Regions from separate parts of the Corynebacterium kroppenstedtii DSM 44385 genome, predicted to be linked through region 2. Evidence: predicted binding sites of a transcription regulator. Region 2 holds the regulator's gene; the other holds the start of a gene.
What was found. Region 2 encodes LexA, which represses DNA repair genes until DNA is damaged. Its sites were predicted from a motif close to CGAACANNTGTTCG; they were not measured.

Region 1 (10,602 bases), 420 kb from region 2:
TTGGCGCCTGTTATTAACGATGTCCCCGCCATGCTGTTACGTAGCGGTGCATCAGGAGAGCTCCCTGTTCTGGGATTCCGGGGCCGACGAGATGAACTGTTACTCATGGATTCTCCGGTCCCCCTTCTCATGCCTCATTTACCTGATCACCACATATCTTCTACAGATTACTGCCGCCACCTCAAGGTGGGCGATGTTCCGCACTCACATCCGGAACCCTCGCAAAATAGTACACAAGCAACCTGACACATCCGGTTCACCTCACACCACCCAGCCTGACCTGCGACGATCCACAGATCAGACTGTGCCCGAGCAGCCCTAGATAGCTTTAGGGCGTCGGCACGGCAGCATCGCCCCCCGGTGCAGCTTCCGGCGCAGGGTTAGCGTCGTTCGCCTGGTCTGCAGGTAATGGGGCTTCGCGGTCAAGTCCTTCACCCTGACTAGCGGCCTGGTTAGCGCCCTGCGTCGCTACTGCCCCAGCCGTATTGTCCTGGTACGGAGCCAATTGCGCTGGTCGGTTGTTGTCACGGCCGGACGAGGAAGAAGACGTAGCAGACCGTGACGTATTTTTCGTTTTCTCGGGATCCGACGAGGCCTTCGCCTTGGGATCCGCACCGCTATTGATGTCGTGAATCTCGTGAGTCTTTGAAGGATCGGCGGCCCTATTCTCAACCACGGAACCGTCGGGATTGACGGTCATAATTCCCGGCTGATCAGGAACAACCATGCCGTCCTCCGATGCCTTCTTGGCAACTTCCGAGTCAGAGCTTGCGTTCTTGACGTCGCGATGCAGCCCTTCCAACTCGTTATCCAGAGTTGTCTTCTGGTCTTTCGCTTTCTGGATGGCGAACGACTGCTGCGTCGTCACTCCAGAAAGGTACATCGTGACGCCCACGCCGACGCCGATGAACAAGATACATACGACGATGAACTGGATCGTGGTCCTCTTGACTCGCCGTTCTTCGGAAACGACGCGTCGGCCTCGGACGGAGATAACCTGACGAGAGCCCATTCTCTTCGCGGCGCTCGTCCTCTTTTTCCTCGCTACGGACGTATTCGAGGAGCGGAGGTTATTTCCTTCCCGACGCGACCGAACCGGCGTTTCTGCTCGTCGGTCACGTGAAGTGGTCCGCGTCAACGTCGCCGTAGAGGCGCGCCCCGCGGTGTCGACGTCATGGTCGTGGCTTGCCCGTCGAGCTGTTGTTCCAGCCCCTGTCAAGGTAGTCATTGTTCTCCTTCGACGTCTTCGCGGTGTGAAATGCTCTGTTGTGCGGAAGAGACCAGGTGTTCTCTTCCCTCTCGGTGGGCCTCATGCCGGGATCCTGATCGAGCTGAATATGTGGTGGATGATCCCGAAGCCCTCGCCGGAGTACTGCCCGGCGGCGGACTCGAGTGCGAGTAGCCCGTTCTCTCTACGGCACGGACGCGGACCGAATGTGCGCGCGGATTCTTATTATTCTCCTGCTCATCAGCCTTTTCCGAACCCCGCGTCACCAAGTGAAAATCGGGGGCACTGTTGGGCAAATCGATAGGAAGCCCCGGAGGGGTCTTCGATTCGGTCAGCGCCGCCAGTTCCCTCTTCACAATTTTGTCTTCAAGGCTTTGGTAGCTCATGAACACTGCCCGGCCACCAAGGTGGAGGTAGGAGCAGACTTTCGGAATGACCCGACGCAGAGCATCCAGCTCAGCATTGACCTCAACGCGCAAAGCTTGAAAGGTCCTCTTCGCCGGATGGCCCCCATGACGTCGCGCCGAGGCTGGAATTGTCGCGTAGATAAGGTCCACTAACCGCTGCGACGTGGACCAGGGTTCTTTCTCACGTTCACGAACAATGGCGCGAGCGAGAGGCCCAGCAAAGCGTTCATCGCCGTATGTTTTTAAGATGCGAGCCAGCTCGCCGTGGCTATACGTATTAAGGACATCGGCAGCCGTTTTGCCCGTCGACGTATCCATCCGCATGTCCAGCGGACCGTCGTCACGATAAGTAAAACCCCGGTCCACCTGATCTAGCTGCATCGAGGACACACCAAGATCAAAGAAACCGGCGCTGAGACCGTGCGCATCGAAAGCGTCGACAACTGGATGATCAGCATCGTCTAATGCCTCATCGAAGTTGTCGAAACGAGCATGTACTGGGTAGAACCGGTCCTGAAATCGAGACAGCCGCTCAGTGGTTCGGGAGAGTTCCTTCTTATCGCGGTCGACTCCGATGACCATTGCCGACGGAAAACGCTCCAGGAAGGATTCGGTGTGTCCGCCGGCTCCGAGGGTGCCGTCGAGAATGACGGATGGTGCCGAGTTCTCTGATGATTCTGTGACCGTGGGAGCTATCAGCTCGACCATGCGTTCCAGCATGACGGGAACGTGACCATGCGTACCAGTGTGGCGGTCGGCCATTGTCCCCTCTTTCATCGTCGCGGTCAGAATATTGGGCGGTCGTGGTGATGGAGAGGAATGTAAACAGGGCCCTACCCGCTCAGTGCCTGGTGTTGGGGAAGTACATCAGGATCCAAACGGGCAGAGGCCTGCACACATTCCTTACACTGGCTGTAGATCATTGCGACGGTCGACCATATGGTTGGTGAACTAAAGGAGTCCTTAGAGGAAGTCCATGAAAGCAGCATCGTCACCGTTGGCGTAGCTTTCTTCATGTTCGGCTTGGTACTGATTCCACGACTCCGCATTCCAGATTTCGACGAAGTCAACAGAACCAATCACGACGCATTCTTTGCTTAACCCTGCGTAGCGACGATGATCAGGCGAAATCGTTATTCGCCCATGACCATCAACAGATTGTTCATCCGCGCTGGCCGCTAAGTTACGCACAAATGCGCGAGCCTCCGGGTTCGTTCGAGATGCAGCAGCAGCTTTGCGAGCGCGTTCGAGGAACACGTTGCGCGGATAGATGGCTAATGAATGGTCTTGGCCTTTCGTCACCATCAAGCCTTCTGCTAACTCATCGCGAAACTTGGCCGGAAGAGTCAAGCGTCCTTTGTCGTCCATCTTGGGGGTGAAAGTACCGAAGAACATGACCTTCGGACTCCTTCCCTCAACATCGACGATCCACATCCAGTCGATTGCCGTGTCGTTATCAGCGCCGGCCGCCAACAACGACAGTCATCTACAGAAATAGTGCGACGAACTTACCTTGTCCGCCATTGGCACCCACTTTAACCCACTCTGCCCCACAACGCACCATTGGCACGACGCTTTCAGCAAATCTTTAGCTTTTTTTCATTATGTCAACACGACACAATCACAGGCCACACTTGTGATACTACTGTATTTTACCCCATTGACGTGCAAAAACATCTGAGAAATGAGCACGACAGCCGACGCTAGGAACGTCGATTAAACCTCTTCGCCGGGAGTCGCCATTCAACCCCGACGAGGGCATACGCGGGCCGGCCGCACACAATGTGCAGCCGAAAAACACACCTGAGTCGTGCCACTTCCAGCACATAAGTCCATTCATTCCCCATCAGCCAGAGAAATAACGGCATTTTTAGCGAAAAGCTGAGAAATAGCGAGCCAGAGTGGGTCAAAGTGGGGGATTTTTGAGAACTGGCCTGAGACATAAGAAAAAGCCCTGGTAATGAGCTTGTCAACTCACCACCAGGGCTGCAGTGTCTTCTTAGACAGTTTTACGTTGTATGGGAAGCCTTTCGCCGAACCCTCGGCTCCCATACGCAAAACTCAATTCACATATGGGAATCACGGTGGGCTTTAGCGCTCGAAACGTCGACGGAAATTCTCTTCCATGCCGCCCGGCCGGCTACTCAATGACGACTTACGAGCTTTCCGCTGCTTCTTTGTCGCCTTGTCAGAACGATCCCCCACTGTGAGTTTCGACGAGCGGTCACCGCGTAATCCGATCACGCCGGCGGCGAACATCACCAAGAACCCGGCAACCGACATCACGACAAACCACAGGCTCGCTTGTGATAGAGCTATTCCACCTACAAGTAAGACGAGGCCAAGGATCAGCAGAGCAACGACTTTGACGAAGGCGCCACCACGCTGGATTGACCCGACGTTTTTACCAAAGTCTGGGTCTTCCTGATACAGAGCATTCTCGATTTCGTCGAGGACACGCTGCTCTTGCTCTGAGAGGGCCACAACTCCTCCATTTTCCATGAAAGTACCGTTTTCTACCTGGCATAACGCAACAGGTGTCAAAACAGTTCCGTTTATAACCTCATTGTAACCACCATGTACCCCCATTTCTCCACCCCGGTGCACGAAACAATGAATGCCGTCACCCTCAACCCCCGGAAGGCGCTCCCACACCCCTTTTGAATCAACTTCGTTAAGCCTTCCAGGTTTTAAGCGGCAGCCGGTATCCATGCATACCGATCATTCACAGCAGCGCGGAAATCCAACACGAGCTGCTCAAAATACTCTACATAAGCAACCGTCAGGGACGGAGACAATCCCAGACGAACGCGTTCTTTTATGGGCGAATACTTCCGGAAGACATCTGCCCACGGGGCCAGCTGTCCGCCATAACGAGCAAGCAGAGTCCACGCATCGCCCTTAGGCTTCCTTTTTCGGCTCGCAATAGCATCTTCGATAACAGCTCCAGCGAGTCGGAGCGCTGCGTAATAAGAGTCCAGCAAGCGTCGTTCCAATTCATCCTGGCTGACGTCGTCAGTCTTGTTAGCCAGTAATGCATCCGCTTTCCTGAGAAAACTCACCGTTGCCGCGTTCATCATCATCCACTCCTTGGAGCCTTCGTTTCTACGCTTTCGAGCAAGCACTGCGGTTACCGAACAGCGTCGCTACCCATCGATGTCTTTTTCGAGCGCCTATTTCCTTGTTGACACTTGACACACTACGAAGAGGTGCGGACATAAGAGTCGAACAAAACTAGAAAATTCGAACTTATATTCGAAATCGACGGCAGGTGACTCCCCGCTTCTCCCGGTTAACTCCCCCACCCCGGCTCGCGCGTGGTTTCATTAAAGAATGCCCATCACTTTCACGACGTTGACCGCAGCGCAATTTCGTCGACGAGTCCCCGAAATGGTCTCCATTTATATCCGTGCGATGGGCTACAGCTCCACTATCTCGGGCGCGCGACAATCGGCATGGAACACGCACTCGCGATATCTTGGCTTCCACTCCGTCGCTGCTATCGAGCATCCTGCAGGAGAGGAACCAAATCCTAAAGATCCCACACAGCCCATCCGCGGTTTCATCTACGGCTATCGAGGGGGGAACGGGCAATGGTGGAATACACAGGTCAAAGCAGCTCTCATGGTTGCCGGAGTTCCGCCGTCTCTACGCATCCAGCTTCTGGACAACTACACGGAACTCACCGAAATTCACGTGGACCCGTCGTGGCAAGGTAACAATATTGGCCGACGCTTGCTGACTATCTTCGCGGACAGTCTCACGAGCCAGCGGCTACTTCTTTCCACCCCCGAAGTCACCAGTGAAAACAACCGCGCATTCCACCTCTACCGACGACTAGGATTCACCGACGTCGTTCGGAATATGCACTTCCCCGGTGATCCGCGTCCGTTTGCAATCCTCGGCAGCCGGCTGCCCCTTGGGGACAACTCATCACTGATTTAATGACCCACTGTAGAGGTCATCGGACCGCATCATGACCGTGATCAGTCCCCCACGCCGGAGCCATCCCTAAATTGTGCAGCACTTCCTGCGTCGCACGCGCAAAGTTCAACGTCATAAAGTGCAGGTCAGGCGCGCCTTCACTGATCAGACGCTCCGCCATCGCCGTCGTGTGAGCAATCCCAATCTTCCGGATTTCCTGGCGAACGCGCGGATCAGAGGGATCACCAGTGACAGTAGCTTTTTCCAGACGTTCCTCGAGATCTGCCGGAACACGACACCCCGCCAACTCACGCTGCCTGCGAAGAGACTTCAACGAGGTAATGGGCATGAGGCCAGGAATCACGGGTTTGGCTCCATGGACCGGGTCTGCCGCAGCGAGTCGATCACGAAGACGCAGGTAATACTCCACATCGAAGAACATTTGGGTAATGGAGTAGCTCGCGCCGGCCCGAAGTTTCGCGATCGTATAGGCGGTATCCGAATCCAGATCGGTGGCACGATAGTGCTTATCAGGAAACGACGCGATACCAATCTCAAATTGTCGCTGTGTATCGCACTCTTGAATGAGCTTGATCAGGTCAATGGCATGCTCCAAACCACCCGGCGTAGAGACCCATTCACCCGTGGGATCCCCTGGCGGATCTCCGCGCAGCGCCAAAATATTCGTTAGTCCGCATTCCTGATAGCTTGCGATAATCTCCTTCAGCTCATCCACCGTGTGCTGCACCAACGTCAAATGGACAAGCGTCGTCAAAGGAGTGTGTGCCAGCTCCTGGCCGATCCGAATAGTACGGCTACGGCTCGAACCGCCTGCCCCATAGGTCACCGACACAAAGCTCGCACCAAGATCGTGAAATGTCGCCGCGGCATCATTGAGACGACGTTCCGCAGCGTCATCACGCGGGGGCATAAATTCCACGGAAAACGGCACAGGACCCGGCGTCGGCAAGGAAATAGCCTGGGAAACCGGGACTTGTTGATAAATAGGCCGAGGTGGACGATTCGTGGGCGTATGCGCCGAGTTGGGCGAGGACATAAATAGGTATCTTAGAAAAAGAAAGGTGCGACAACCAGTAAAACTGTCAGCTAATGGCGCGAAAAATACGTCGGTGTTGAATCCACGGTGTTGGTCATGGTGATCAACCGGGTTAGCTCGGCGCGTCCATGGTGCCGTGTAGTTTTACCTTTATGCTCCTCAACCACCCATACCCCATACGTGAATCGTGAGTGAGTTCGCTATCGTGACTGATCAAATAGGTGCTACACCATCTATGCCGCGTTCTGTTGACGACGTACCCCGCTGTGTCGTCGCGCACCTCAATGAGTTCTTCATGGAGCGTCAGTCAGCCATGAAAGCCATTTCCCCCGTGGCAGACGAAGCAATGGCCGCCCTCACCGATTTCACGATCAACGGCGGCAAACGGATCCGACCAACATTTGCATGGTTGGGGTGGATGGGTTCCTTGCAGTTAACGTTCTCGGACGCAGCAGAACATCCAGATGCCGACGCTGTTATGCATGCGGCGTCCTCGTTGGAGCTCTTGCAGTCCTGCGCTCTGATTCATGACGACATTATTGATTCCTCGGCAACACGACGCGGAATGCCCACAGTTCATGAGCACTTCAAGCAGTCTCATTCAGCCCAAGCATGGCACGGCCGAGGAGAAAGCTACGGGAATGCGGTCGCGATCCTCATCGGCGATCTAGCCTTGAGCTGGGCAGATGACATGTTCATGGAGGCGGCATTGCCTCCCGCCCAGCGCGATCGTGCGTGGCAACCCTGGCAAGACATGCGCACGGAAGTGGTTTGTGGCCAAATCATGGATGTCACTGCTGAGGCTCAGGGGGATGGTTCGTTGCGCACAGCAGAGAGGGTCAACCGATATAAGACGGCGGCGTACACCGTGGAGCGCCCACTCCATATTGGGGCCGCCCTGGCAGGAGCTCCACAGGATACGGTGACAGCACTGCGCACTTTTGGGCGTGACATCGGTGTGGCGTTCCAGTTACGCGATGACCAGCTGGGTGTTTTCGGCGACCCTGAGGTCACTGGGAAGCCTTCCGGAGATGACCTGCGCGAAGGAAAGCGCACCACCTTACTGGCTCTCACGCTGGACATTGTCTCGGAGTCGGATCGCGAGACGGTGGAATCTAGTTTGGGCCAACCCCTGAGTGAGCAGGACGTTGATCATCTACGCGCGATTATTAAAAAGTCCGGCGCCTATGACCGCGTTGAGAAGCAGATCGATAGCTTAGTGACGTCCGCGGTCCATGCGCTCGCCGACGCGCGCTTATCTGACGACGCACACCGCGCATTGAGGTCGATGGCTATTTCCTCGACGGAGCGCCGTCGATGAGCACATCTTTTCTTTCTCATTACTTGTCGACGCCCCGGCGCGCGGTATCAGGCCGAATAAACCATGTAGTTGTGGTGGGGGCTGGCCTGTCTGGCCTGTCTGCGGCGGTATTGCTGGCTGGCTCCGGGCGTTCAGTGACGGTGGTGGAGAAGGCGGACCACGTGGGCGGACGCGCGGCGACCGAGACGATCTCTACTCCCCTGGGAGATGTCCGCGTCGACACGGGTGCGACGGTGGTGACGATGCCGTGGCTCGTTGATGAGATTTTGGCATCTGTGGGGCTCTCGACGGGTGACCTCGCGCCTGATTTTTCATATCAGCGTTTGTCTCCGGCGTATCATGCATTGTTTTCGTCGGGCCGGTATCTGGACGTATTCGCTGAGGGAGCTGGTGAGGAGGACGCTCAGGAGCCAGCTGCCGGGAGCGATAGCCGGCTGGACGATGAGATCCGTCGGTTTGCCCGGGACAAGTTCGACGACGCACCCCACCGCAACGGCGACGCGACCCGAGATGAGTTCGCTGAATCCCTTGTTACGGGTGTACGGGGTTATCGCCTGTGGGCGCAGTCAATGTTCGACGCGTGCTTTTCGCACTTGATGAACGCCGATTTCGATTCTGTGTGGGACCTTGTTCGCACCCGCGAATCGGCGCAGAGCTTGGCGCAAGTTGCGCGTCGTGGTGGCTCCGGCTCCTTGGGCCGGGCAGCAGATCGCTACATCTCCGACGATGAGCTTCGGAAGGTTTTTTCGTTCCAGGCTCTGTACGCGGGGGTTCCGCCCAAGAAGGCCCGCGCTGTGTACGCAACAATTTCCCATATGGATACCGGGATGGGAGTCTTCTATCCCACTCGTGGGCCACATGGTTCCGGGGTCGGCGCACTGTGCGACATTCTCGCAGCGGCACTCAAGCAGTCCGGCGGTGAGCTCATGCTCAACACCCGAGTCACGTCATTGAGCCACGCCTCTTACGAAGCCGGACCCTCTACAACCAAATCCGACAGAATTCATGCGGTCGAGACAACTCAAGGAACGTTGCCTGCCGACGTCGTTATTACGACATGCGACATCCCTGAACTCGATGCCGTCTCAGGCCGACAGAGCCATCGGACAATGAGGTGGTCCCCCTCCGCCTTCGTGATGCATGGCGCCATCCCCCGTGAGGTCGCACGCCACTGGCCTGGTGGGCATCACACCATCTCTTTCGGGAAGGAGTGGGATCGTACGTTTTCGGAGATCACTGCTCCTCACGGTCGTGGCCGTCTGATGTCCGATCCGTCGCTCTTGGTTACTCGTCCTGCCTGTTCAGCACCGGATTTAGCATCGACGTCGACGACGTCGCCTTATGTTCCTATTGAACCGGTCAGTGTTTTGGCACCGTGCCCCAATACCGAATCAGCCCACATCGACTGGTCGTCATTGGCTGCTTCCTATCAAGAGGATCTCCTATCTGTCCTGGAGAACCGCGGGTTCGAGGGCATCCGTGAGTCATTCGCCGTCGGGAAAGTGGATACACCAGATACATGGTCTGCACTCGGGTTGGGCGCAGGAACTCCTTTTGCCCCCGCTCATCTTTTTCGACAGACGGGGCCGTTTCGGTTCCGCAACTTCCCCGTGCGTTCGTTCTCGAACCTGATTCACGCTGGTTCAAGTACGACACCTGGCGTTGGGGTCCCCACTGTTATCCTTTCAGGAGCGCTTGCAGCTGCTCGGATAACGCGAGGTGATCATCCATGAGCACCCCTTCACGCACGAACCCACTGCGTCGACCACTGTGGTTGGGGACGGTCGCGTCGATACTTCTGATGGTGTCGTCATGGAGTTCCGGGGCTCAGCGTACCCGCGGGGGAATCGTCCGGATGCTCAATCTGGACTGGATCATGTATGGCCATGTCAAGAACATTGGCTTCATCTTGTCCTGGGTCGCGCTGGGGTTGCTGCTGTACTGCTGGTGCCTGTGGGGTCGGATTGTTTATCACGACAACACCCCCATCCGTGAATCGATAAAGACGCTGGTGGGGTGGATAGTTCCGCTCCTTTTCGCGTCCCCGATGTACTCGCGCGATGTCTATTCCTACCTGGTCCAGGGGGCAATGGTCCGCGATGGGTTTGATCCCTACAGGGATGGGGCTGCCGTCAATCCTGGGCCGATGCTGCTGGAAGTCAGCCCAGATTGGAGAAACACCACCACACCATACGGGCCACTTCATTTATGGATCGGCGACGGAATAACAACCCTAGTTGGATCCAATATCACCATCGGCGTCTTTCTCTACAAGTTCATCTCCGTCGCAGGATATGCCGCTATTGCATGGGCAGTGGTATCCATTGCCCGGCATATCGGTGGGAATCCCGCAGTGGCCCTCTGGCTCGGTGTTGCCAACCCTGTTGTGTTTCTCCATCTGGTGGGAGGCATGCACAATGAATCAGTCATGGTTGCCTTTTCCTGCCTTGGGCTGGTTCTGGCTTTACGACGCCACCCACTGTGGGGCGCGCTGTTCATTGGCATCGGTTTTTCCCTGAAAGCGACGGCCCTCGTGACCCTTCCCTTCCTCATCTGGATTGCGATGCGGCAACGAGGAATCGCCCCCTCCACATGGTCACTCCACGACCCCCGGCGAACATTGGCGTCACTGAAAAAAGCCGTTCCCGCATTCGTGTTCTACGGA
Region 2 (10,602 bases):
CTAATGCTTCAATGCCGGATGGACTAGAGCCCTCGTGTGTTTCGCCTTCTTGTGGAGTCGGCGATGATGAGTGTGAAGACATTATTCCTCTAGACGTGGTGGCGGTGGATCGACATCGTTGTTGTGTTCGTAAGAGCGTCGAGCTCTTTTACACGCGCTTACTGTGCAACGACGACATCGATCTCATGTTCGCGAAGTTGGGAAAGAAAACTTTCCGGGGCGGCAGAGTCAGTGATGAGAACGTCAATATCACTCAGTGCAGCAAAGCTGACCAGGTAATCACGGCCAAATTTCGACGAATCGCACATGGCGATGACGCGATTGGCATTAGTAATCATGGCTCTCTTGACGGCTGCTTCCTGGGGGTCAGCCGTCGATAAGCCATGGTCAATCGTCAACGCATTTGTGCCGATAAACGCCACGTCAGCACGCATAAGCGCGAGCGTACGCAGCGCAGTATCACCCACAACAGCTTGGGTAATCGCACGAATTTGGCCACCGAGTAGCTGAAGATCGGTTAAGTTCCGGCTTGCCAGATTCATCGCAATGGGAAGGCAGTTCGTGACGATGGGCCATCCGCGTCCCGACGACAAATCCGCGATGTGATTAGCCAAGACCGCTGTTGTTGTCCCCGCGTCAAGAAAAATGCCTGCACCTTGTGGTGGGAGGTAATCCATTGCGGTTCGGCCGATGGCGGCCTTAGCGCCGGAGGCGGCCCTTGCGCGACTGTCGATGGGTAGCTCTAAAGTCTGGAAATTAGTGGACGCCACAGCACCGCCGTGCACGCGATGGATAGCGCCTTCCCGATCGAGTTGAGCAAGGTCTCGACGAACCGTTTCTGCTGTTACTGAGAATCGTTCGGACAAGTCTGTGACACTGACGCGGCCTTCAACGGCGGTGAGAGAAGCGATTTGTCTCCGTCGTTCCTCTGCATACATGTCTGTGTCACTTGTCCTTTCACGTCTGGTTCACGCTGAGTCTGCGCTTGATTCGTTGGTTTTACGTTGTCTTCATGTTTCTTCGCTCCTAAGAGTACGCGTTTCGTTTTCAAACGGTCATCAGACCGTGTCTGAATGCCCCCGATCGGACATAAAGAGAGCATCCAATCAGTGGCTTTTCTGTGGTTTTACGTTTACTTTACTGTGAACGTGAGCATTTGGGCATAGTTTTGTGACTTTTCCCACTCTGAATGATGGTATATTTCTGGAATCACCCGTTAGACTTGGATTAAAGAAATCCGACATGAGGAGCGACTTTAATGGACACCCAAGAAACTGCCGTGATCAAAGGTAAGGCCGTAGTACCTGGTGTCGCCCTTGGTCCAATCGCAGTGGTGGCCCCGCGTCCCGCTGTTCCGGAAGCTGGGGCTGAGGTTGACGAAGGTCAGCGCGAGGCTGAATACGAACGTTTTGAACAAGCGGCTAACGCAGTCACCGAGGCTCTCAAGGAACGCGCCAAGAGCCTCGAGGGGCACGCTGCAGATGTTGTTAATGCAACTGCGGGGCTTGCATCTGACCGCGGATGGCGTCGGAAAGTTAAGAAAACCACCAAACAGGGACGGAATGCGATCGACGCAACAGTCACTGCTACAGCGTCATTCGTCGAAATGTTTACGGCCAACGGGGGAGTCTTTGCGGAGCGCGTCGCCGACCTTGAAGATGTCCGCGACCGTGTTCTTGCCCACCTCCAGGGCCTTCCGGAGCCTGGACTTCCGGTCCTCACGACGCCATCTATCTTGTGGGCCGACGACCTTGCACCCGCGGATACGGCAACGCTGAATCCGGACTTAGTCATCGGCATCGTCACGCGTCGTGGTGGACCGACGTCGCACACGGCAATTATTGCCCGTCAGCTCAATATTCCTTGCGTTGTTGCAACTGGACCGACTGATGTTGAGATTTCCTCAGGCGAAACTGAAGGCATGATTAGTGGCGCTGCCGGAGAGCTCACGGTCAACCCGGATGAGGATGTTGCGAAGCAGGCAGTTCATGAGTGGCAGCAGCTTGCAGAGAAGATCGCAAACTGGGAAGGCCCTGCTCAGACCAAAGATGGCCACCGCGTTCAGTTATTAGCCAATGTTCAGGATGGCCCTCAGGCTGCCTCGGCAGCGTCGACTGCAGTTGAGGGAGTTGGCCTGTTCCGCACTGAGCTTCTCTTCTTATCGTCGACGAAGGAGCCGTCGGTCAATGACCAGGCCGCGGCGTATGGCCGTGTGCTGAATGCGTTCCCGAAGGGGAAGGTTGTTGTTCGTACTCTTGATGCAGGGTCGGATAAGCCCGTTCCCTTCGTCGAGGCGGAGGAAGAGGACAACCCGGCTCTGGGTGTTCGTGGCGTGCGCATTGCGTGGGACCGTCAGGATATTCTGGAGCGCCAGTTGGATGCTATTGCTAAGGCGGTCGAAGATAACGATCGCGGCGACGCTCCGACCTGGGTTATGGCACCAATGGTGGCAACTGCCGACGAAGCTCGGTGGTTTGCGGGTATGTGCCACGAGCGTGGCTTGACGCCCGGGATCATGGTTGAGGTTCCTGCGGTTGCGCTGTGTGCTCGGGAAATCATGCAGGAAATTGATTTCGTTTCGATCGGAACGAATGACCTTACTCAGTACACGATGGCGGCTGACCGCTTGTCCTCCCCATTGGCTCACCTCAATGACCCGTGGCAGCCTGCTGTTTTGCGGCTCATCAAGATGGTCTGTGAGGCCGGCGCGGAGACGAAAACTCCGGTCGGAGTTTGTGGCGAGGCAGCTTCCGATCCGCTTCTTGCCTGCGTCTTGACGGGCTTGGGCGTGAACTCCTTGTCCGTTGCCGCTCCTTCTGCTGCAGGGGTTGGGGCTCAGGTTGGCGACCGTACTCTCGAGGAATGCCAGAAGATGGCGGCCGCTGCGGTTGCCGCTACCTCCCCCGTCGACGCGAAGAAAGCGGCTGCTGACGCTGGCTAAAAGCCAGAAGCTGTGTAGAAGCACAGCGCCCGGAGCAGGATTGCTTTCCTGCTCCGGGTGGGGGGGATCGTCGGCAGATAATAGGCGTTATCTAATTAGGCGTAGACCTATTTGGCGCGCGTCACAGTGATCGAAGAACTGTGACGACCTTGCCGAGAATAGTGGCCTCATCACCGGGGATCGGATCAAACGCATCGTTGTGGGGCAGTAGCCACACTCCGGTTCGGTCCCGGTGGAATTCCTTGACCGTCGCATTTCCATCAATCATGGCGACGACGAAATCACCAATCTCGGCCACATTTTGTGAGCGCACGACGACATAATCACCGTCTAGGATTCCGGCGTCCCTCATGGATTCACCGACAACTGACAGGATGTATAGGTCTCCTTCGCCAGTAAGTTCTCGGGGGAGAGGAAACTCGTCGGTAACTTCTTGTTCTGCCAGGATCGGTGTACCTGCAGCAATCCGACCGATCGTCGGAATAAAGACGGGGGTGGGGTGGTTGGACTCAATATCGCTGTCCGCAACGTTCTCTGATGCAGATGGCGTGGATTCTTCATCCGCGTGGTGCAGCGATGAGGACCCAGTAGGTTTCGTCGGATCCGCGATCTTCAGCCCCACTGCTCGAGGTTTATTCGGGTCCCGCCGGAGAAATCCTTTACGCTCGAGCTCTTTGAGTTGGTATGCCACCGATGACGTCGAGGTCAGGCCAGCGGCTTGGCCGATTTCTCGAATGCTCGGCGGGTAGCCACGCAGCACAATTGCATCATGAATTACGTCGATGATGCGATGTTGCCGGTCCGTCAATGAATCCATGTCAGGCTTCGTTGACTTCCGGGATTTCTTTGCAGGCATGGGGCTGGTCTCTCCCAGTTCTAGGTTTGAGGTCGTTATGGCTGGAGTTTTGGCCGTACTGTGCGCCTGGTAGGCGATGTTGAGATCAGTTTACATCAACTCACAGCACGTGGACGTGCGTTCGATGACACGGGCCGTTGTTAGGCAAAGATTGGCGCTAACACTGGCGAATATAGAACACGCATGAACCTCTATCAGATCGCACATGTTCGAATAAAAAACGCTTTTACACTCGGTAAATAGGATTTAATGTTCGAATAACGAGCTGCGTTGTGCCTTTATGTCCGGCCCGCATGATGTCATAGCCATGTCCCTCAATGAGGGATGAGATGTTCGATTATTTTCATTCTCGACATTGCCGAAAGGATGTCCCATGCCTACACAAACCCCGACATTGACCCGCCGTTATTCAGCTCACCCCGTCCAACGCCACGTATCACATAAGAATGGGCATGCAGAGCCTGCCACCAACCGTAGAGTAGTGCAGAAGAACCGACCTCACCCCAGAGCTCATCGGGGAGGTCCTGCCGTGAGGGCCTACCCGGCGAGAAGATATGCCCAACCGTGTAGACGGTCAATTTTTCCTGAGCGACGTAGAATCGCAGCGTACAGTGTCGTAATCGGTTTGCTCATGGGTGCGAGCCTGTATTACGCCTGGGAAGAACCGCGGGATGCGGACATGAATCAGGAAACACCATATAGTCAATCAGTGATCGTCACGCCCTCTGGCGAGGGTTAATATACTGGCGGTGTTTTCCGGCGTTATCCGTTTAGATAGGAGATCATCGTCGTGTTTTGCCCGTTTTGTCACCACCCACAGTCTCGGGTGATTGATTCGCGGACCGTGGAAAATGGTTTTGTCACTCGTCGGCGGCGGCAGTGCACTAAGTGCCACGGTCGTTTCACCACTGTTGAGAAATCTGTGTTGTTGGTTGAAAAACGAAACGGCGTGACAGAGGACTTTAGTAAAGACAAGTTAATCCGTGGTGTACGACGTGCTTGTCAAGGGCGAAATGTCTCTGACGACGCGTTAAAACTCCTTGCCCAAGAAGTGGAAATCGATTTGCGTGCTCAAGGAGGTTCACGGGTTAACTCAAACGATGTAGGTCTTGCAGTACTAGAGCCTCTACGGAAACTCGACGAAGTTGCCTACATGCGTTTCGCCTCCGTGTACAAGTCATTTAGCAGCATGGAGGACTTCGAACGAGAGATCACAGAATTCAAGGCACGGCGTTCACAGTAGGGAGTAGGTAGTCATCAGATCGGCCCAGACTTAACGGAGCTTGTTGATGGCTTTAGTAATTCTTTGGGGGGACACTTTCTGCGCAGTGCCTAACCGCTCTGCGAACACTTGAACGCGTAGTTCTTGTAGGGAGAAAATGATGGCTCGTGCTGCGGGGGAGTTTGCGCGCTGTTGAGGAAGCCCTTTGAGCTTTGAGCGGAAAGCGCGTTCAAGGTTGTTAATTTCCTCCTGGCCGTCGGCGTCTCGGTCGGGGTCACGCTCCATGTTTTCCAGACGAATCTCAACCGCTTTCATATACCGCTGAAGGTGCTTGAGATGACCGGTGCCATATCGTGTCACCGCATTAGGAGGAAGGAGGATATTCAGCTGACGTTTAATATCCTCGATCGCTTGCCCATCCCACTTCTTGATCTCTTCGGCCATGGACTCATAAGCCACGAGCCCTGGTGCCATGGCAACAACCATGCGCCGCGTTGCTGCAGGAATAGTGTGCGACATTTCTTTTTTCAGTGCCTCAAAGGCTTCGGGAGATCGCTCGATGACACCGTGATCCACCAGCGCATCCTTGATCGCCGCAACTCGGCAGTCGTTAACCAGTCCGCTCAGACCCCCATGGGGATAGTGCTCCACCGCCACTCGCTGCTGTAGCGGTAGCCCCTTCACTGCTTGATTCTCATTGATCTTGATGGACTGCACTAACAAAGTAAGTACTGCAGTGAACATCATGGAATTGGCAGTGGATTGAGATGCGGAGGTTACCACCTCAATTCCCTTCGACGTGACCTTAAGCGCCGGATACGCTGTTGTCGGTTGCCCGTCGATCGTAGTTTGGACGCTTTCGGGGAGAGTGCCGATGCCCTCGTCAGTCCATTCTGCATACACCTTCCCGAGGTCAGGAACAGTCGTCGCGTCCTCCCCGGAACGGCGGGCGGTGCTGCTTTGGGAATCGGGCTGTGTCTGCGGCAAGTCTTGGGCTGATCCGTCGTCGTGGGAATGGCCTCGAGAAAGAGCCGAACCGACTTTACTTCGCTTGAACGCGGCAGACATTGCCTGCGTTGCCGCCGAACTTTGCCGCTTCTTCAACGCATCCAGATCTCGATCTTGATCGATGACCCTCCCGTGTCTATCGATAGCTTGGAAATTCATCCTCAAGTGAAGAGGAAGCTTAGCGACGTCGAAGTCGGAGGACGTCATGCCCGAGCCTCCGACTGCTCTGAGAGCGTCGGCGAGCGAATCCGTAAGCGGCTGCTCGTACGGATGCATCATCTCGATGGCCCGACGTGCAAAGTCGGGAGCAGGAACAACGGTGGTTCTCAACGGCTTCGGCAGAGTGCGGATAAGTGCCGTCACTAGTTCACGTCGTAAACCAGGAACGTTCCAGTCGAAACGGTCATCCCACGATAACGACCCAATAATGGGGAGCGGAATCCGCACACTGACCCCATCGTCGTCCTCTCCTGGCTCGAACTTGTACGTCAGCTCGAGGTCGGTGGAATGAGCTCGCCACCGGTCCGGAAAATCGTCCTCGCTAATGGTGTGCGCTTCGGGGTGGAGAAGCTTATCCGGATCGAAATCAAGGAGATGCGGATCTTTTTTCGATTCCTTCTTCCACCACGCATCGAAGTGGCGTCCCGTCGTTACTGAGGCCGGGATCCGCGAATCATAGAAATCGTACAGAGTGTCGTCGTCGATAAGTAGGTCACGGCGACGCGTCTTTTCCTCAAGCTCTCCGGCAGTGGCTAGCTTGTCGCGATTGAGGTGAAAGAACTTGTGTCGAGTGACCCAATCACCTTCGACGAGGGCACTGCGGATGAAGATCTCTCTGGCTTCGCGTGGGTTGATGCGGTGGTAGGAGATCGGCCGATCAGTGACAACCGGTAAACCCCAGAGAGTTGACCGTTGGTACGCCATTGCCGCAGATCGCCTGCGTGACCAGTGAGGTTCTGAATACTGATGGCGCAGTAAATCCGATGCCTGCTCTTCAACCCAGCGTGGTTGGATTGCGGCAGCATCACGCGCGAACATTCGTGATGTCTCGACGATTTCCGCAGCCATCAGCCACTGAGGCTGCTTTTTATGCAGCGATGACCCTGGGAAGATGAAGAATCGCGTCCCCCGAGTGCCTTGGTATTCCTTTCTCACATCGCTGCGTAGTCCAATTTGCGAGAGAAGCCCGGAGAGAATAGATCGGTGGAGCCCATCGTGATCGACGGTGAGCATCGGCATATCGGGATGCGCGTTATTGTTCTGCGATTTCGCCTTTTTGTTCGGCCGCGAGCGCTTTTTCGTGGAAGGCGTCGTCGATTCGTCGTTGTCGTTGGGTATGACAGCAGTAAGACGATTCTGGTCCCACGACCACGACAGGTCTTCGGTCACTCGACGCAGTTGTCGAACAAAGTCCATCCATTCGCGCACCCGCATGTAGTGAAGGTATTCTGCGCGACATCGCTTCCGGAACGCATTCCCCGACAATTCTTTTTTGATACTCGTGAGATATGCCCATAGACGGAGGTACGACATAAAGTCGCTATCCGTGTCCTTGAACCGCGCGTGAGCCTGATCCGCCTGGGGCTCATGATCAGTCGGGCGCTCGCGGACATCTTGAATAGATAATGCGGCGATCACGACAGAAGTGGCTTCCACGACATCTCGATGATGAGCTTCAACCAGCATTCGAGCTAGCCGGGGATCGACGGGGATACGGGAGATTTCGCGACCGATGGAGGACAGCACCGGGGAGCCATCGCGCTCGCCCTCGCCTAAAGCGCCCAGCTCGTGAAGCACCATCATGCCGTCGCGAATTGCTCGGGGTTCTGGCGGATCGATGAATGGGAACTCGTTGATATCGCCCAGTTTCAACGAGGCCATCGTGATGATCACGCTGGCGAGATTGGTGCGCAAAACCTCGGGGTCGGTGAATTCTGGCCTCGAGTCGAAGTCTTCTTCGGAATACAGCCGTATAGCAATTCCTTTCGCTATACGCCCGGAACGGCCTGATCGCTGATTCGCGCTCGCCTGACTGATTGGTTCGATAGGTAACCGTTGGACTTTCGTCCGAGTCGAGTAGCGAGAAATGCGTGCTGTACCTGTATCGACAACATAATGAATACCGGGAACGGTTAACGACGTCTCAGCGATGTTGGTTGCAAGTACGATCCGACGGCCGCGGTGCGGGCTAAAAACGCGGTGCTGTTCCGCGTTGGATAGGCGCCCGAAAAGTGGTGTGACCTCGACATTAGGCCATTTCTTTGCCTCGATGGCGTCATGAGCTTCGCGGATATCGCGTTCACTGGGGAAGAAACAGAGGATATCCCCAGGCCCGGCTGCCATGAGCTCCTCACATGCTTCACACACAGTATCCTGCGGATCTTTTTCGATCCGCTCGACGGAGCCGTCCTTGCGTTCGCGTTCGATATACGGGGGCCGGTACCGGATTTCAACAGGGTAGGTTCGTCCCGAGACCTCGATAATGGGCGCCGGATTTCCCTCCTCATCCGCGAAGTGACGCGCAAATTTTTCAGGGTCGATCGTCGCGGAGGTGATGATGACCTTAAGATCTGGGCGTCGTGGCAATAGCCGTTTGATATAGCCCAAAATGAAATCGATGTTGAGGCTTCGTTCGTGAGCCTCATCAATAATGATCGTGTCATAAGCCCGCAAAAGCCGGTCACGTTGCATTTCCGCCAGGAGAATGCCGTCGGTCATGAGCTTGATAGCTGTTGAGGGGCCGACGCGGTCATCAAAACGAATGGCGTACCCAACGCTTTGGCCGATATCTTGGCCAACCTCACTGGCGATTCGTTCGGCCACCGTCCGCGCAGCCAACCGCCTCGGCTGGGTATGCCCGATCATGCCTTTCCGGCCACGCCCTAAGGCTAAACAGATCTTGGGTATCTGCGTTGTTTTCCCCGACCCGGTTTCACCAGCGACGATAGTGACCTGGTGTGTTCGGATAGTGTCGGCAATGTCGTCTACCCGCTGGGATACGGGCAGGTCAGGGGGATACGTGATCGTCGGAAGCGTTGCGATTTTTGCGGCGAATTGGGTCCGTGCCGCCGCTAAGTCACGAGCGATGGCGTGCCGTGCTCGGTCAGATCGGGCTTTTTTCAGACGACGACGAAACCGGTGCTCATCAGCGGCGCTAACCTCGGTGAGCTGAGCATAGAGTTCTTTGCGCGATGGGGCATTGGAGGCTGTGTCGGGTGTCGACGTAGTTGTCGTCCGGGCATCGGCGGCGTGGCGGTTGGATTTGTTCGTCATGACTTCCCACAGTCTACCTGGACGACGACGCTTGCTTCGGCTGCTGGCTGCTCGGCCGGCAACGACGCATCCGATACCTAAGAACGACGTCGGCTAACGATATGGTCAGCAAGGAGAGTCATCGACAGACCGACCAGGATGAGGGCACATGTGGGAGAAAGGGCAAACCATAGGGCCCGGTCGGCGTAAGGAGCTGCTTCGCTGAGCATCGTGCCCCACTGTGGAGAATCGTGCCCGGCGCCGATACCAAGAAACGCTAGTCCGGCGAGAGCCAGGATATTGTGCCCCAGACGAGTCGCGCCGTGGCGAAGTGCGGCGGGTACGACGAATGGGATGGTGTGGACGATAAGTAATCTCCATCGTCCGGCCCCACTATCTCGGGCCCATTTGTAGTGCCCCTGATGTCGTACGTCCAAGGCTAAGGCGCTGCAATGTGCTGCGATCGGAATCCAGCCGACAGCCATGACGGCGACAGCTGCAGTCCATACAGAGGTTCCAAACACGGAGGCAATGACCAGCCCGATAAAAACGGCGGGGAGAGCGTTTAACGTGTCACCGAGGACACGTGCCCAGTCCCCACTCAGGCCGATGATGACACCAATCACTACGCAGACTGCCGTCGTAATGAGAGCGATTCCGACAGTAGGTATTGCTCCGTCAGCCATTCTGGCGAGTACATCTCGTCCCACCTGATCAGTGCCCAGCGGATGCGTCAATGAGGGAGACTCCAAGCGAGCGGTGGGCGTGATGGCCGAGGACCGAAAACTACCGACGACGAGCGCGAATACGAGAGGGATGATCGCCATGAGTGGCGGCACCCACCCGACATCGATATGTGCTTGTCCATGGGAGAGCCCGGCTTCGTGCGACTGAGCAATTGGACGCATCATGAAGTAATGGATGCATCTCGAGAGAAACCCGCACGCTACACCGATGAAGAGAACTAAGGTCAGCAGTGCTTGCATGACGGGCACGTCTTGGTGAGTTGCCGCTTGGACAGCGATCCGTCCGATTCCGGGAATGGAAAAGATGTTTTCCACGAGGGCTGTTGACGCTAAGGTTCCAGCGAAAAAGAGGAAGATTTGTGGCGTTAATGTCGCAAAACCTCGTCGGATGAGGCTTCTGCGAATTCGGTAACCGGGTATCCCGTTTACCAACCAGGTTCTGACCCAAGGCTCGGTCGCTGCTGTATCCACGGCGATGAGCAGAATGCGTGAGAGCATTCCTGAGATGGGGATGGTGAGGGAGATGACCGGAAGAATTGCGTAGCGGAGGCCATCCCACCCGGTCGCGGGCAAGTAT

Region 1: CKROP_RS10645 (SAV_6107 family HEPN domain-containing protein) is a predicted target of LexA. The motif match lies at 4,880-4,893, and genes of this name have one in related genera.

The regions. Positions count from the first base shown of each region.
Region 1 is NC_012704.1:861,526-872,127, reverse strand. Features, by position in the region: gene CKROP_RS03645 (peptidoglycan D,D-transpeptidase FtsI family protein) at 1-107, opposite strand, end outside; gene ftsL (cell division protein FtsL) at 329-1,228, opposite strand; gene rsmH (16S rRNA (cytosine(1402)-N(4))-methyltransferase RsmH) at 1,225-2,397, opposite strand; gene mraZ (division/cell wall cluster transcriptional repressor MraZ) at 2,599-3,030, opposite strand; gene CKROP_RS03625 (DUF3040 domain-containing protein) at 3,727-4,119, opposite strand; gene CKROP_RS10645 (SAV_6107 family HEPN domain-containing protein) at 4,326-4,718, opposite strand; gene CKROP_RS03615 (GNAT family N-acetyltransferase) at 4,969-5,580, shown strand; gene CKROP_RS03610 (methylenetetrahydrofolate reductase) at 5,597-6,616, opposite strand; gene CKROP_RS03605 (polyprenyl synthetase family protein) at 6,852-7,937, shown strand; gene crtI (phytoene desaturase family protein) at 7,934-9,670, shown strand; gene CKROP_RS03595 (alpha-(1->6)-mannopyranosyltransferase A) at 9,667-10,602, shown strand, end outside.
Region 2 is NC_012704.1:1,285,832-1,296,433, reverse strand. Features, by position in the region: gene CKROP_RS05395 (1-phosphofructokinase family hexose kinase) at 1-82, opposite strand, end outside; gene CKROP_RS05390 (DeoR/GlpR family DNA-binding transcription regulator) at 159-938, opposite strand; gene ptsP (phosphoenolpyruvate--protein phosphotransferase) at 1,259-2,941, shown strand; gene lexA (transcriptional repressor LexA) at 3,063-3,797, opposite strand; gene nrdR (transcriptional regulator NrdR) at 4,588-5,040, shown strand; gene hrpA (ATP-dependent RNA helicase HrpA) at 5,071-9,300, opposite strand; gene CKROP_RS05365 (ABC transporter permease subunit) at 9,378-10,602, opposite strand, start outside.